Regions from separate parts of the Streptomyces sp. NPDC017202 genome, predicted to be linked through region 2. Evidence: riboswitches for the same ligand, from Rfam matches in the RefSeq annotation. Region 2 holds a riboswitch; each other region holds the start of a gene.
The links. A riboswitch is a leader RNA that binds a small molecule or an ion and turns the genes downstream of it on or off. The one in region 2 is predicted to bind S-adenosylmethionine.

Region 1 (4,879 bases), on a different contig from region 2:
TCATGCGCGGCGAGGCCACCGACGCGCAGATCGCCGGCTTCGTGGTGGCGCTGCGCGCCAAGGGCGAGACCGTCGAGGAGATCAACGGACTCGTCCGCGCGATGTACGAGCATGCGAACGTGATCGAGGTGCCCGGCCCGGCGGTCGACATCGTCGGCACGGGCGGCGACGGCGCGAAGACGGTCAACATCTCCACGATGTCCTCGATCGTCGTCGCCGGCACGGGCGTCAAGGTCGTCAAGCACGGCAACCGGGCCGCGTCCTCCGCCTCCGGTGCCTCGGACGTCCTGGAGAAGCTCGGCGTCCGCCTCGACCTGACCCCGCGGCGGGTGGCCGAGGTCGCCGAGGAGGCGGGCATCACCTTCTGCTTCGCCGTCAAGTTCCACCCGGCGCTGCGTCACGCGGGTGCCGCGCGCGGCCAGCTGGGCATCCGCACGGTGTTCAACGTCCTCGGCCCGCTGACCAACCCGGCCAGGGTCCGGGCCCAGGCGGTCGGCGTGGCGGACCCGCGCATGGCGCCGATCGTCGCGGGTGTCTTCGCCGAACGCGGCCACTCCTCGCTGGTGTTCCGCGGCGACGACGGCCTCGACGAGCTGACGACGACCTCCACCTCCCGGGTCTGGGTCGTGCGGGAGGGCAAGGTGACCGAGGAGTCCTTCGACCCGCGCGACGTCGGCCTCGACCTCGTTCCCGTCGAGGCCCTGCGGGGTGCCGACGCCTCCTACAACGCCGAGGTGGCGCGCAGGCTGCTGGACGGCGGGACGGGCCCGGTCCGCGACGCCGTCCTGCTGAACTCGGCGGCCGCCCTGGTCGCCCTGGAGCCGACCGGGGCGCCGCTCGCCGAGCAGCTCCGCGCCGGCATGGCCAGGGCCGCGGAGTCCCTCGACTCGGGGGCGGCGAAGCGGACGCTGGAGCGCTGGGCGGCGGCCACCCACGCCTGAGCCGGGACGGCGGCCGGTACGAGGCGCGGTCCGGACCCCTGGTGTCTCAGGAAATGGACCGCGCCTTGCGCGCCGGTGATCGTATGGCAGGATGCCGTACCAGGTCATGAGTGACAGTCATCAGGCCCCGGCCGACTGTCCGGCAACCCTCCGTCCGTGGCGGGGTGCCCCGGGTGAAGACCAGGCCGTGGACAGAAAGGTCCACGGCAAGCGCGGACCCCTCGCACGCTTCTGATCGAGCGAGGGCAGGGGTCCTGGTCGTCGAGGAGCCTCTTCCGTGAGCAAGCGAATGCGATAGGGCCGCAGAGCCCCCCTCCGCATCCCTCCTTCACCTTTTCCCGCGCTCGAGCCCCAGGGCCTCCCGTGGGGATCATGCCGGGTCCGCAGGGCCCGGTGCCTTGATCCGGCCTGATCCCCACGAAGCACCCCGGCCGCTCGCGTGGTGAATCCCCCTGCCTCCCAAGGGAGTTCCGTCATGCCCGTCTCCACCGCTGCCGCCGCCCCGACCGTTTGCGCCCCCCTGCCCGTTCTGGGACGGGATGTCACCGTCCCGCTCGTCACCGGAGGCGAGATCGGCTACGCGGCCCTGGACTACGCCGCCAGCGCACCCGCCCTCCAGCGCGTCTGGGACGACGTGGCCGCCTACGCCCCCTACTACGGCAGCGTCCACCGCGGCGCCGGACACCTCTCCCAGCTCTCCACCGACCTCTTCGAGAACGCCCGCCGGACGGTCGCCGGGTTCCTCGACTGCCGGCCCGACGACCAGCTCGTCTTCACGCGTTCCACCACCGACTCCCTCAACCTCCTCGCCGCCGCGCTCCCCGCCGACTGCCAGGTCTTCGTCTTCGAGACCGAGCACCACGCCGCGCTGCTGCCCTGGAAGAACGCCCGGGTCACCTGCCTCGACGCCCCGCGCACCCCGCGGCAGGCCGTGGCCGCCCTGGAGCGGGCCCTCGCCGGCCGCGACCGGTCCGGCCCCGCCCTGGTCTGCGTCACCGGCGCCTCCAACGTCACCGGCGAGCTGTGGCCGGTACGCGAACTGGCCGCCGCGGCCCACGCCCACGGTGCCCGGATCGTCCTGGACGCCGCCCAGCTCGCCCCCCACCACCCGGTGTCCGTCCGTGACCTCGACGTCGACTGGGTCGCCTTCTCCGGCCACAAGCTGTACGCCCCCTTCGGCTCCGGCGTGCTGGCCGGCCGCGCCGACTGGCTGCGGGCGGCCGAGCCGTACCTGGCCGGTGGCGGCGCCAGCCGCAGGGTGACCCGGCGCGCGGACGGGGGGGTGGACGCGGAGTGGCACGAGAGCGTCGCCCGGCACGAGGCCGGCTCCCCGAACGTCATCGGGGCCTACGCCATCGCCTCCGCCTGCAAGGCCCTCACCGAAGCGGGCTTCGACACCCTGGTGGCCCGCGAGCAGCACCTCGTGGAGAAGGTCCGCACCGGCCTCGCGGAGGTCCCCGAGGTGCGGATCCTGTCCCTCTTCGGCGACGACGCGCCGCGGGTCGGCGTGATCTCCTTCGTCGTGGACGGCTGGAACAGCTCCCACTTCGCCGCCGCGCTCTCCGCCGAGTACGGCATCGGCGTCCGCGACGGCCTCTTCTGCGCCCACCCCCTGGTGCGCACCCTTCTCGGCGGCGACCCCCACCGCCAGGGCGAGTGCGGCGCCCCCGAGGCGGCCCCCGGCGAGAAGTCCCTCGACGCGATCCGCGTGAGCTTCGGCGCGGGCACCCCCGACGAGCACGTCGACCGCTTCGTGGCGGCGGTGCGGGAACTGGTGACCGAGGGCGCGAAGTGGCGCTACCGCACCCAGGACGGCCGCTGCGTCCCGGCGGTGTAGGCGGGTCCTCCCCGCCGCGGGCGGTGCGCCGGGCGGTCAGGTCAGGAGTCCAGCCCGATGGCGAACGCTGCCTCGAGGTCGTGCTGCGAGTAGGTGCGGAACGCCACGTGCGTGTCCGTCGCCTCCACGCCCGGAATCTTGCTGATCCGTCCCGGGATCACCTCGGCGAGGTCCTCGTGCTGCCGCACCCGCACCATGGCGATCAGGTCGTAGGTGCCGGTCACGGAGAACACCTCGCTCACGGACTCCAGCGAAGCGATCGACTCCGCGATCTCGGGGATCCGGTCCACGCTGGTCTTGATGAGGACGATCGCGGTGATCACGGCTGGTTCTCTCCCTCGGGGGCCGGAGCTGGGCTGCTGCTCACTCTAGTGCCGCGGCACCGGCGGGCCGGGTGGACCGGGCCCACGCGTAGACGAAGCCCAGCCCGAAGCCCACCATGTGCGCCAGGTACGCCACGCCCGGCCCCTCCCCGGCCCGCCCCGCCGCCACCCATTGCAGCGCCGCCCAGAAGGGCAGCACGACCCAGGCCGGGAAGCGCAGCGGCAGGAAGAAGAGGAACGGCAGGAGACTGGTGACGCGGGCCCGGGGAAACAGGTACAGGAACGCGCCGAGAACCGCCGAGATCGCCCCGGAGGCGCCGACCAGGGACTGCCCGGAGCCGGCGTTGGCGGCGGCGTACCCCAGCAGCGCCAGGGCGCCGCAGCCGAGGTAGAAGAGCGTGAACTCGACGCGGCCCATCCGGTGCTCGGTCATCGCCCCGAAGACGTAGAGGAAGAGCATGTTGCCCAGCAGGTGCACCCAGCTGCCGTGGACGAACAGGGCCGTGAAGAGCGTGAGGGCGGACCTCGGCACGCCGTCGAACACGTCCGCGGGGATCACGCCCCACCGGCGGAAGTAGGCGCGTTGCGCGAGCGCCGCCTCCTCGCCGGTGCCGTACACCGGATCGAGGCCCGAGGCCGGACCGATCACGAAGACCAGGCAGCACAGGGCCATCAGTGCGTACGTCACGGGCGCCACGGGGTGTCGGACGGCCCGGCCCAGGGGCCCCCTCCAGTCGCTGATCATGGCTACAGAGCATGACGCAACCGGACGTACCGGGCCGTACCGCCTCGCCGCCGTGGACGGACGGGCGGCGAGGACCCGCCAGGCCGTAGGGTTACGAGCCACATGCTCCGGGGAGCCTTCGGCACGCCCCGGTCCCCAAAGACCGACACTAGAAGGAAGCGGACAGTCACGATGACGGTTCCCCTGCCGACCGCCACGACGCGGTGGCGCTGCACCCTCTGCGGCAACCTCACGCGGTTCGACGTGACGCGCTCGTCGAAGGTCGTCGAGTACGTCCACCTCGATCTCGCCGGTGAGGCGAAGGTGGAGGAGCGCGAGGTGGTCAGTGAGACCATCGAGTCGGTGCGGTGCCGTTGGTGCAACGCCGTGGATCAGGTGGAACTGGTGGACAGGCCGGGCGCCGGCTCCTGAGGGAGTCGGCCCCGCACAGCTAGTGGGGTGTGACGGATGGTGGAGACCACGGGCGGGGGGCCGGGCGACGGCGCCGCCGAGGTGCTCGACCGTCCGCTGCCCGGCGGCGTGCGGCGCCGGGTCGTGCAGATCGTCTCGGACGGCTTCGGCGGCCTGACCGTCGCCGAACTGCCCGCCCAGTTGCGGCAGTACGCCCGGTTCGCCCCGAACCGGCGGGCCAAGTTCGCGGGCAACGCGATGGCCGCCGCGCTGGAGACCGATCCGCTGTTCCGGCAGCGCATCGCGGAGAAGTTCAGGGAGGCCCAGCCGGAACTGGCCGGAGCCCTGGACTCCGGTGCGCCGCCCCCGGCCGCGGACCCGCTCGACGTGGCCGCCGCGGCCTACGTGCTGCGCCCCGCCGGCTGGGTCAAGCTGGTCACCGCCGCCGGCGAGGAGGCCCTGCGGGCGGACGCCGAACGGGCCGACGAGGAGAGCCGGGCGGAGCTGGAGCGGCTGCGCGAGCAGCTCGCCGAGGCCCGTGAACTGACCCGGACCGAGACCGAGCGGCTGCGCGCCGAGCTGGACGCGGCGAAGCGGGAGGGCGAGTCGCTGCACCGCAAGCTGCGGTCGGCCCTCAGTGACG
Region 2 (4,879 bases):
CTTCACCTCGGGCTCGAGGCCGAGGACGGCGGCGACCAGGCGGCCGAAGTCGGGCTCCGCGCCGGTGAGGGACTTCTGGTCGCTGCCCACGTAGGCCAGCGGCGGGAAGCCGGCCGGCAGGGCGCCGATGCCGATCTCCAGCTTGCCGCTCTTCTTCAGGGCGGCGGGCAGTTCGGCGCTGATGGACTTGACCTCGGAGACCTTGACGGCGGTCTGCTCGGCGGCGCCGTTGGAGACCTGGCCGATGACGACCTCGCCGGACTTGGCGGCGGTGTCGGTGGAGGCGGCGGCGTCGCTGTTGCCACCGCAGGCGGCGAGCCCGGTGGCCAGGGAGGCGACGGCGGTCGCCGCGGTGATGCCGCGTATCAGGCTGCGTCGGGTGAAGTGGGTGCGCATGGCCGTTCCTTGTCGCTCAAGGGCGCTGATGAGAGTGGTGGCGTGGGGGGAAGTCGTGGGATGCGGCGGGTCACAGGACCTTGCTGAGGAAGTCCCTGGTCCGCTCGTGCCGCGGTGAGTCGAGGACCTCGGAGGGCGGTCCCTGCTCGATGATCTTGCCGCCGTCGATGAAGACGACCCGGTCGGCGATCTCGCGGGCGAAGCCGATCTCGTGCGTGACGATGACGAGAGTGGTGCCGCTGGACGCCAAGTCCCGGATGACGGCGAGGACTTCACCGACCAGTTCGGGGTCCAGGGCGGAGGTGGGCTCGTCGAAGAGGATGACGCCGGGGCGCAGGGCCAGGGCGCGGGCGATGGCGACGCGCTGCTGCTGGCCGCCGGAGAGCTGACGCGGGTAGGCGCCGGTCTTGTCGGCGAGGCCGACGCGGCCGAGGAGTTCGCGGGCCAGTTCCCGCGCTTCGGGCCTGCCGAGCCGGCCGGTGGCGACCGGGGCCGCGGCCACGTTGTCCAGGACCGTCAGGTGCGGGAAGAGGTTGAAGTTCTGGAAGACGAACCCGATCCGCCCGCGCTGGGCGAGGATGGCCCGCTCGCTCAGCTCCTTCAACCGGTCTCCCTGCCGCTTCACGCCGATCGGCTCGCCGTTGATGCTGACGTAGCCGATCTCGGGCTTCTCCAGGTGGTTGATGACCCGCAGCAGGGTGGACTTGCCCGAGCCGGAGGGACCGAGGACGACGGTGACCTCGCCGGGGCGGACGGTCAGGTCGACGCCGTCCAGGACCCGATGGGTGCCGTACCACTTGTGCACGTCGTGCACCTCGACGGTGGCGGCCTCGACGTCCGTCAGGGTGTCGGAGGTCTTGGCGGTCATACGGCGGCCTCCCGGCGGATGCGGGCCCGCAGATCGGTGAGACCGGTGCGGAGCTTCTGCAGTGGCGTCGGCGGCAGGCTGCGGGTGGCGCCGCGGGCGTAGTACCGCTCGACGTAGAACTGGATGACGGAGACGACGCTGGTCAGGATCAGGTACCAGACGGTGACGACCAGCAGCAGCGGCACGATGTCGCCGGGGTAGGTGGAGCCCATGGTCTGCGCGGAGCCGAACAGGTCGAGCAGGGAGACGTAGAAGACCAGTGAGGTGCCCTTGATCAGGCCGATGAGCTGGTTGACGTAGTTCGGGATGATGGAGCGCAGCGCCTGCGGAAAGACGATTCTGCGGAACTGGTAGCCCTTCGGCAGGCCGAGCGCCGCGGCCGCCTCGTGCTGGCCCTGGTCGACGGAGAGGATGCCGCCGCGCACCACCTCGGCCGCGTAGGCGGCCTCGTTGAGGCTGAGGCCGACGACGGCGACGACCATGTCGGTGGCGAGTTTCGACTCGTCGAAGGAGAAGAAGGCCGGCCCGAAGGGGATGCCGACGCTCAACGTCTCGTACAGGGCACTGAAGTTGTAGAGGAAGATCAGTACGACGATGAGCGGGATGGAGCGGAACGCCCACACGTAGGTCCAGCTGACCGCGCGCAGGACCGGGCTCCTCGACAGCCGGGCCAGGGCGAGCAGGATGCCGCCGATCAGACCCGACACCGCACTGTAGGCGGCGACTTCGAGGGTGATGAGGAGGCCGTCGAGGATGGTCGGCCGCAGGAACCAGTAGCTCCAGCGGTCCCACTGGTAGAAGGGGTTGGTCACCAGTCCGTGGACGAACTGGGCGACCAGGATCAGGACGGCCGCGGTGGCGATCCAACGTCCCGGGCGCCGCAACGGCAGCACTCGCTGGGCGGTGAGGGCCTTGGGCGGTTCGGTGGCGGTGGGCGCCTCGGGGAGGGTGACGGTGGCGCCAGGGGGTTCGCTCATGGTGGGCTCCGGCTGGGTGGGCACACCCCGCAGGCGCGGCGGCGTGCGGGGACGCACACGGCGGCGCAGGACCGGGGGTGGGGAGGGCGACGGCACACCGCGCGGGCGGTGTCGGTCAGGGAGTGCGGGGGCTGCGGGGAGGTGTCAGCCCCGACAGCGGGCACGGCCCGGTGCGGTACACAGTGCGCTGTTGACGCGGAGCAGATCGACGGCGCGGTTTGCGACGAGCACGTTCGCGTACGTCCGTACGCAGCCCTGGGAACGGCGTGCGGCCGTTCTGGGAGCTGCGTACATGGCGTCACCGTCACTGTTCCGGCCCTGTGGGCCTCGCGCTTACCGACGTGTCATCGGCCGGGTCGTCACCTGGGGCACCCCACCGCGGTGCGAGGGTTGCCGGTCAGCAAGCCAGGGCTTGTCGCTGACACTCATGACCGTTCTGGGCCGTAGTCAAGACAATGGCCCGAACGTATGTCAACACCGGTCCACCAGGTGGAACGGCCGACGGGCCGAGTGTGCGGCCCGGTCGAGGATCCGGACGGCCGATCCGGCGGCCTCCGGTCCCCGGCACTGGGCGTGGTGGCGGCGGTCCGTGCCGTCGAGGTCGAGATGGGCACCGAAGGCCGGGTGGGCGGTCAGACGGCGGGCGTAGGACCACAGCGCCGGGTGGCCGGCGACGCGCTGGACCGCGGCGGCGTCGAGATGGTGCCGGTGCACGGTGTCGAGCCGGACCAGTGCGACCCACAACTCGACGTCGGCGGCGGTGACTTCGTCGCGGATCAGGTAGGTGCGGCCGTCGAGCCGGCGGTCGAGGGCGCCGAGGGTCTCCAGCAGCGTGGCCAGTGCCATGTCACGCTCCGCCGCTTCCCCTCCCACGGCCCCGGCCCGCTGCGCCGCCCCCTCGACGCCCTCCACGCACATCCGCTCCACGGCCTCGATCTCCGACTCCGCGCCGCACGGGTAGAGCGAGGGGCCGCAGGTGTCGAAGCGGTGGGCGAGGTCGCGCATGATGTCCCGGTCGTGGGTGCTGACGATCCGCCCGGACCAGCCGTCACTGAGCACCGGCGCCGCGGCCGGACCGGAGTAGCGGTGCGCGCTCGCCTCGTACAGCGGGCGCAGGGCAGAGTGGCCGCCCTCCGGACAGTCGGGGACGGCGGGCAGGAAGGTCACCGGGCAGACCGTGTCCAGGCCGAGCAGGGTGTGGGTGACGGCGATGCGCAGGCCGTCTGGACACGCGGTCGACAGATGGAGCCGGTAGCGGCCGGGAACGGCGTAGTGGCCGCTGCGCGCGTCCCTGCCGATGCGGCCGCGGAAGGCGGGCGTGTGCCGGACGGAAACGTGGGCGGCCGGCGTGGTGACGGTCATGACTCTCCCCGAAAGCGGGCGCGGACGTACGCGCGGCGGATGCGGCATCGGGCTGGGCCCCGTGGCCGGATCCCCCTCCTCCGCCCGGAGGGCGGGCCCGGCACTCGGTGCCGGGCCCGCCGGGGCTACGGGGATGCGACGACGGAACCCCGGTGCGGGGCTCACCTGGGCACGCCGAACGGCACGACATTCCGTGGGAGGCGTCGGCGTGGCAGGTGCGCAGGTCAGCCCATGGGGCCGAGCGCGCTGCAGACGCGGAGCAGGTCGATGTGACGTCGGGAGGTCAGCAGAGGCGAACGGCTCACTCGGACGGTGTCCGGATCAAGGCGCCTCATATTTCCCTACCTGTTCACTAGGATTCCTTACCGAGTGTCGATCCACCGGCCGTGGACGTCAAGAGGTTCGTCCCGCATCGCGGACATCCCGATGGACGGCGGCTCGCTCGCCGTGGACACCCGGCCGGGTCCGGTCGCCCCGGGAGGGGGTCAGCCATGGAACTGGTTCGCCGGGACGGGGAGCCCGTAGTGCTCGCGGAGTGTCGTGCCCTCGTACTCCTCTCGGAACAGGCCCTTGCCGCGCAGGATCGGCAGCACGTGCTCGACGAAGGCCGCCAGGCCGGACGGCAGCGCCGGGGCCATGATGTTGAAGCCGTCCGCCGCGCCGCCCTCGAACCAGGCGATGATCGTGTCCGCGACCTGCTCGGGCGTGCCGACGAACTCGAAGTGCCCGCGGCCGCCGCCGAGCCGGGAGATGATCTCCCGGACCGTCAGCCGCTCGCGCACCGCAAGGTCGATGATGAGGTCGGAGCGGCTCTGTGAACCCTCCAGTTTCGGCCTCGCCAGGATGAACTTCGGCAGCGGCTCGTCGAGTGCGAAGACCGACGGCTCGGTCTCGAACACCGCGGCCAGCTGGCGCAGCCCGTACTCCGGGATGCGCAGCTCGTCGAACTGCCGTGCAAGCGCTCGGGCTTCCTCCTCGGTCGATCCGATGTAGGGGACGATGCCCGGCAGGACGATCACACCGTCCGGGTGGCGTCCGGCGGCTCGGGTGCGCGCCTTGATGTCGGCGTGGAAGGCGGCGGCGCGGCTCGTAGGTGGTGTGCGCGGTGAAGATGGCCTCGGCGTGGCGGGCGGCGAGGTCCTTGCCGTCCTCCGAGGAACCCGCCTGGACGAGCAACGGGTAGCCCTGCGGCGGACGTTCGACGTTGAGCGGACCGGCGACCTTGAAGTACGTGCCCTCATGACCGAGCCGGTGCAGCCGGGCGGCGTCGGCGTAG
Region 3 (4,879 bases), on a different contig from region 2:
ACGCGGGCGGCGATGCCGGTGTGGTTCTTCTCCAGGTCGGTGATGACCTCGCCGAGGGTCGCGCCCTCGGCCGGGACCTCGGCCTTGCCACCGGTGTAGGTGCGCAGGATGGTCGGGATGCGGACGGTCACGCTCATGCGAGGCCAGCCTCTCGGAAGGAGTCCAGGGTGGGGCGGATGGTGGCGGTGAGGCCGGTGCCGGCCACCGCGTCGAGGGTCTTGAGGCCGTCCCCCGTGTTGAGGACGACGGTGGTCTTCGTCGGGTCCAGGAGACCGTTCTCGATCAGCTTCCTCGTCACACCGACGGTCACGCCGCCGGCGGTCTCCGCGAAGATGCCCTCGGTCCGCGCCAGCAGCTTGATCGCGTCGACCACCTGCTCGTCGTTCACGTCCTCCACCGCGCCGCCGGTGCGGCGCGCGATGTCCAGGACGTAGGGCCCGTCCGCCGGGTTGCCGATGGCGAGGGACTTGGCGATGGTGTCCGGCTTCTGCGGCCGGACCACGTCGTGACCCGCCTTGTAGGCGACGGACACCGGCGAGCAGCCCTCGGCCTGCGCACCGAAGATCTTGTACGGCCGGTCCTCGACGAGGCCGAGCTTGATCAGCTCCTGCAGCCCCTTGTCGATCTTCGTGAGCTGCGAGCCGGAGGCGATCGGCACGACGAGCTGGTCGGGGAGCCGCCAGCCGAGCTGCTCGCAGATCTCGTACGCCAGCGTCTTGGAGCCCTCGGCGTAGTACGGCCGCAGGTTGACGTTGACGAAGCCCCAGCCCTCGCCGGCCGGGTCGCCGATCAGTTCGGAGCAGAAGCGGTTCACGTCGTCGTAGTTGCCCTCGATGCCGACGAGTTCGCCGCCGTAGATCGCGGCCATGACGACCTTGCCCTGCTCCAGGTCGTGCGGGATGAACACGCAGGAGCGGAAACCGGCGCGGGCGGCGGCGGCGCCGACGGCACCGGCCAGGTTGCCCGTGGAGGAGCAGGACAGGGTGGTGAAGCCGAAGGCGCGGGCGGCCTCGATGGCCTGGGCGACGACGCGGTCCTTGAAGGAGTGCGTCGGGTTGCCGGAGTCGTCCTTGACGAACAGCTTGCCGGCGTCGACGCCCAGCTCGCGGGCCAGGTTGTCGGCCTGGACGAGCTTGGTCCAGCCGGGGTTGATGTTCGGCTTGTCCGCCACGTCGGCCGGGACGGGCAGCAGCGGCGCGTAGCGCCAGATGTTCGCGGGGCCCGCCTCGATGCGCTTGCGGAGCTCCTCGGTCTCGTAGGACGAGAAGTCGTACGCGATCTCGAGCGGGCCGAAACACTCCTCGCAGGCGAAGACCGGGCCGAGGGGCACGCGGTGTCCGCACTCGCGGCAGGAGAGCGCCGCGGCGGGACCGAGATCGACGGAGTTCGTGGTGCTTGCAACTGTCTGCGCAGCCATGTGAGGCGAGGCCCTTTCTCCTCATCTTCCTCACGACGCATCTCGCCGTGAGACGGATTTGGCACCTTCCCTAGCCGGGAGCCTCACCACATCGACGTGACGCGTGGGCGGTCACGCCTGGCGGCGCGCGCGGCTGGAGGGTTGCCGGGGCTTCATCGGGCCGTGTCCCTCTGCCCCTCTGGATGAGCGGTATGAAGTTGTGAACAGCGGCCACCTCGGACATGCGATGGTCATCCGCGTTGTTCAAGACTGTAACCGAAGGCCAGGACAGTTGAGACAGACGTCCGAACCGCGAGATGGATCACACGGTCACCCCACGTGCACCGCGTGTGATCACGACAGTGAGGAGCCGCAGACCGTGCTGAAAGAAGCTGAAGCCTGGCTGGCCACCCGCTCCTGGTCCGTGACCGACCGCCCGCTGCACCGCGTCCTGGCCGCGAAGCGCGCCTCGGGCCAGTCGGTGTCCGTGGTGCTGCCCGCCCTGAACGAGGAGGAGACGGTCGGTGACATCGTCGCGGTCATCCGCCACGACCTGATGCGGCAGGTCCCCCTCGTCGACGAGATCGTCGTCGTCGACTCGGGCTCCACCGACCGCACGTCGCGGGTCGCCGCGGCGGCCGGGGCGCGCGTCGTCCACCGGGACGAGATCCTGCCCCGGATACCGGCCGTGCCCGGCAAGGGCGAGGTGCTGTGGCGGTCGCTGCTCGTGACGACCGGGGACATCGTCTGCTTCGTCGACGCCGACCTCAAGGAGTTCTCCTCCGACTTCGTCTCGGGGATCGTGGGCCCGCTGCTCACCGACCCCGGCGTGGACCTGGTCAAGGCGATGTACGACCGCCCGCTGGGCACCGAGCCGGATTCGCCCGCCTCCGGCAGGACCGCGGGCCAGGGCGGCCGGGTCACCGAACTCATGGCCCGCCCCCTGCTCAACATGCACTGGCCGCAGCTGGCCGGCTTCGTGCAGCCGCTCGGCGGCGAGTACGCGGCCCGCCGGAGCCTGCTGGAACAGCTCCCGTTCCCCGTCGGCTACGGCGTGGAGCTGGGCATGCTCGTCGACGCCCTGCACCTGGTCGGCCTGGACGCCCTCGCCCAGGTCGACGTCGGCGTCCGCAAGCACCGCCACCAGGACGGGCAGGCGCTCGGCAGGATGGCGGCGGCGATCTACCGCACCGCGCAGCTCCGGCTGGCCCGCGGGCACCTGATCCGCCCCGCCCTCACCCAGTTCGAGCGGGGCGCGGACGGCTTCGAGCCGCGCACCTATTCCGTGGACACCGAGGAACGGCCGCCGATGGCGGAGATCGCCGAGTACGCGGAACGCAAGGTCGCCTGACGGGCCGCGGGTGCGGCCGGCCGGGCACGAGCGCACCCACGGCCCGGCGGCCGCATACGGCCGGACATGACCCGGCCACGGACCGCATCCGTACGTTTGAGCGTTTACGGACCGGGCTAGGTTGTGGCGTATGGCTTCCACGCGTGCTGCTGTTGCTGAGGGTGCTCAGGTGCTGGTCGCGTCCAACCGCGGCCCGGTCTCCTACCAGGTGCGCGAGGACGGTTCGCTGCACGCCGGAAGGGGCGGCGGCGGACTGGTCTCGGGCCTGTCGGCGATCGGGCCGGACGCGGGCGCCCTGTGGGTGTGCTCGGCGCTCTCCGACGACGACCGCGAGGCGGTGCGGCGCGGGGTCGGCGAGGACGGCGTCCGGATGCTCGACATCCCGGCCGACGTGCACGCCGACGCGTACAACGGCATCGCCAACTCCGTGCTCTGGTTCATCCACCACCTGCTGTACCAGACCCCGCTGGAGCCCGTCTTCGACGCGGAGTTCCGGCGCCAGTGGGCGTCGTACGAGGCGTACAACCGCGCGTTCGCGGAGGCGCTCGCCGAGGAGGCCGGCCGGGGCGCGGCGGTCCTGGTGCAGGACTACCACCTCTGCCTGGTCCCGGGCATGCTCCGCGAGCTGCGGCCCGACCTGCGCATCGGCCACTTCTCGCACACGCCGTGGGCGCCGGTGGACTACTTCGCGCTGCTCCCCACCGACATCCGCGCGCAGCTGCTGCGCGGCATGCTCGGCGCGGACCGCCTGGGCTTCCTGACCAGGCGCTGGGCGGACGCCTTCACCGCGTGCTGCGCGGAGTTCGTGGGCGGCACCGGCGGCACCGGGATCGGGGTGCACGGCCTCGGCGCCGACGCCGACTTCCTGCGCGCCCGCTCCCACGAGAGCGACGTCGAGGAGCGCATCACCGCCCTGCGCGAGGAGATCGGCGAGGGCCGCAAGGCCGTCGTGCGCGTCGACCGCACCGAGCTGTCGAAGAACATCGTGCGCGGCCTGCTGGCCTACCGGCAGCTCCTCGACGACCACCCCGAGTGGCGCGAGCGCGTCGTCCACGTGGCGTTCGCCTACCCCTCCCGCCAGGACCTCGCCGTCTACCGCGACTACACGGCCGCGGTGCGGCGGCTGGCGGAGGAGATCAACGAGCGGTACGGCACCCCCGGCTGGACCCCGGTCGTGCTGCACGTGAAGGACGACTTCGCCCGCTCCCTGGCCGCGTACCGCCTCGCCGACGTGGCCCTGGTCAACCCCATCCGCGACGGCATGAACCTGGTCGCCAAGGAGGTCCCGATCGTCTCCGACGAGGGCTGCGCCCTGGTGCTGTCCCGTGAGGCCGGGGCGTACTGGGAGCTGGGCGAGGACGCGATCGTGGTGAACCCCTACGACGTCCTGGAGACCGCCGACGCCCTGCACGAGGCGCTGAGCATGGCGCCGGAGGAGCGGGCGGAGCGCGGCAAGAGGCTGGCTGCGGCCGCGACCGCGCTCCCTCCGGCCCAGTGGTTCCTGGAGCAGCTCCAGGCCCTCCAGGCCCTCCGCCGCGACTGACCGGAGAACACCCGCAGCGGTCCTGCCCCCGGCCCGCCCGCCGGGGTCACCCGCAGCGGTCCTGATCCCCCGGCCCGCCCGCCGGGGTCACCCGCAGCGGTCCTGATCCCCCGGCCCGCCCCCGGCAGGCTCGTGGCCCCGGCCTCTCACCGCAGCTCGTCGGCCTCTCACCGCAGCTCGTCCGAGAGTGCCCGCAGCAGCCCCACCACCCCGGCGGGGCCCTCGACGACCAGGTCCGCCCGCTCCGACAGTTCGGTCACCTCGGAGCTGCCGCTGGCCACGAGCAGACCGGGGACGCCGTCGGAGCGGAGCTTCTCGACGGCGGCGAAGGCGGGCAGGTCCCCGAGGTCGTCGCCGGCGTAGAGAACCGCCCCGGCGCCGGTCTCGCGGACGTACTCCGTCAGCGCCACGCCCTTGTCCACGCCCGGCGGCCGCAGCTCCAGCACCATCCGGCCCGGCTCGACGACGAGTCCGTGCCGGGCCGCGAGGTCGGCGAGCGGGCGGCGCAGCGCCTCGAACGCGGCCTGCGGGTCCTCCGCCCGCCGCGTGTGCACGGCGACGGCCCGCCCCTTCTCCTCGACCCAGGTCC

Region 1: linked by a shared signal. The riboswitch ahead of ACH4N1_RS00435 (aminotransferase class V-fold PLP-dependent enzyme) and the one ahead of ACH4N1_RS18960 (amino acid ABC transporter permease) in region 2 are both predicted to bind S-adenosylmethionine.
Region 3: linked by a shared signal. The riboswitch ahead of thrC (threonine synthase) and the one ahead of ACH4N1_RS18960 (amino acid ABC transporter permease) in region 2 are both predicted to bind S-adenosylmethionine.

What each region holds. Positions count from the first base shown of each region.
Region 1 covers NZ_JBIRNP010000001.1:94,107-98,985, reverse strand. The annotation lists gene trpD (anthranilate phosphoribosyltransferase) at 1-941, shown strand, start outside; SAM riboswitch class IV at 1,044-1,160, shown strand; gene ACH4N1_RS00435 (aminotransferase class V-fold PLP-dependent enzyme) at 1,417-2,778, shown strand; gene ACH4N1_RS00430 (Lrp/AsnC family transcriptional regulator) at 2,820-3,101, opposite strand; partial or broken gene ACH4N1_RS00425 (rhomboid family intramembrane serine protease) at 3,098-3,846, opposite strand; gene ACH4N1_RS00420 (hypothetical protein) at 4,018-4,257, shown strand; gene ACH4N1_RS00415 (NYN domain-containing protein) at 4,294-4,879, shown strand, end outside.
Region 2 covers NZ_JBIRNP010000009.1:39,947-44,825, reverse strand. The annotation lists gene ACH4N1_RS18970 (ABC transporter substrate-binding protein) at 1-396, opposite strand, end outside; gene ACH4N1_RS18965 (amino acid ABC transporter ATP-binding protein) at 467-1,264, opposite strand; gene ACH4N1_RS18960 (amino acid ABC transporter permease) at 1,261-2,241, opposite strand; SAM riboswitch class IV at 2,566-2,674, opposite strand; gene ACH4N1_RS18955 (glutathione S-transferase C-terminal domain-containing protein) at 2,713-3,603, opposite strand; gene ACH4N1_RS18950 (putative leader peptide) at 3,828-3,938, opposite strand; partial or broken gene ACH4N1_RS18945 (LLM class flavin-dependent oxidoreductase) at 4,089-4,879, opposite strand, start outside.
Region 3 covers NZ_JBIRNP010000004.1:424,160-429,038, forward strand. The annotation lists gene ACH4N1_RS11960 (MoaD/ThiS family protein) at 1-137, opposite strand, end outside; gene thrC (threonine synthase) at 134-1,417, opposite strand; SAM riboswitch class I at 1,436-1,606, opposite strand; gene ACH4N1_RS11970 (glucosyl-3-phosphoglycerate synthase) at 1,776-2,747, shown strand; gene ACH4N1_RS11975 (trehalose-6-phosphate synthase) at 2,878-4,290, shown strand; gene otsB (trehalose-phosphatase) at 4,458-4,879, opposite strand, start outside.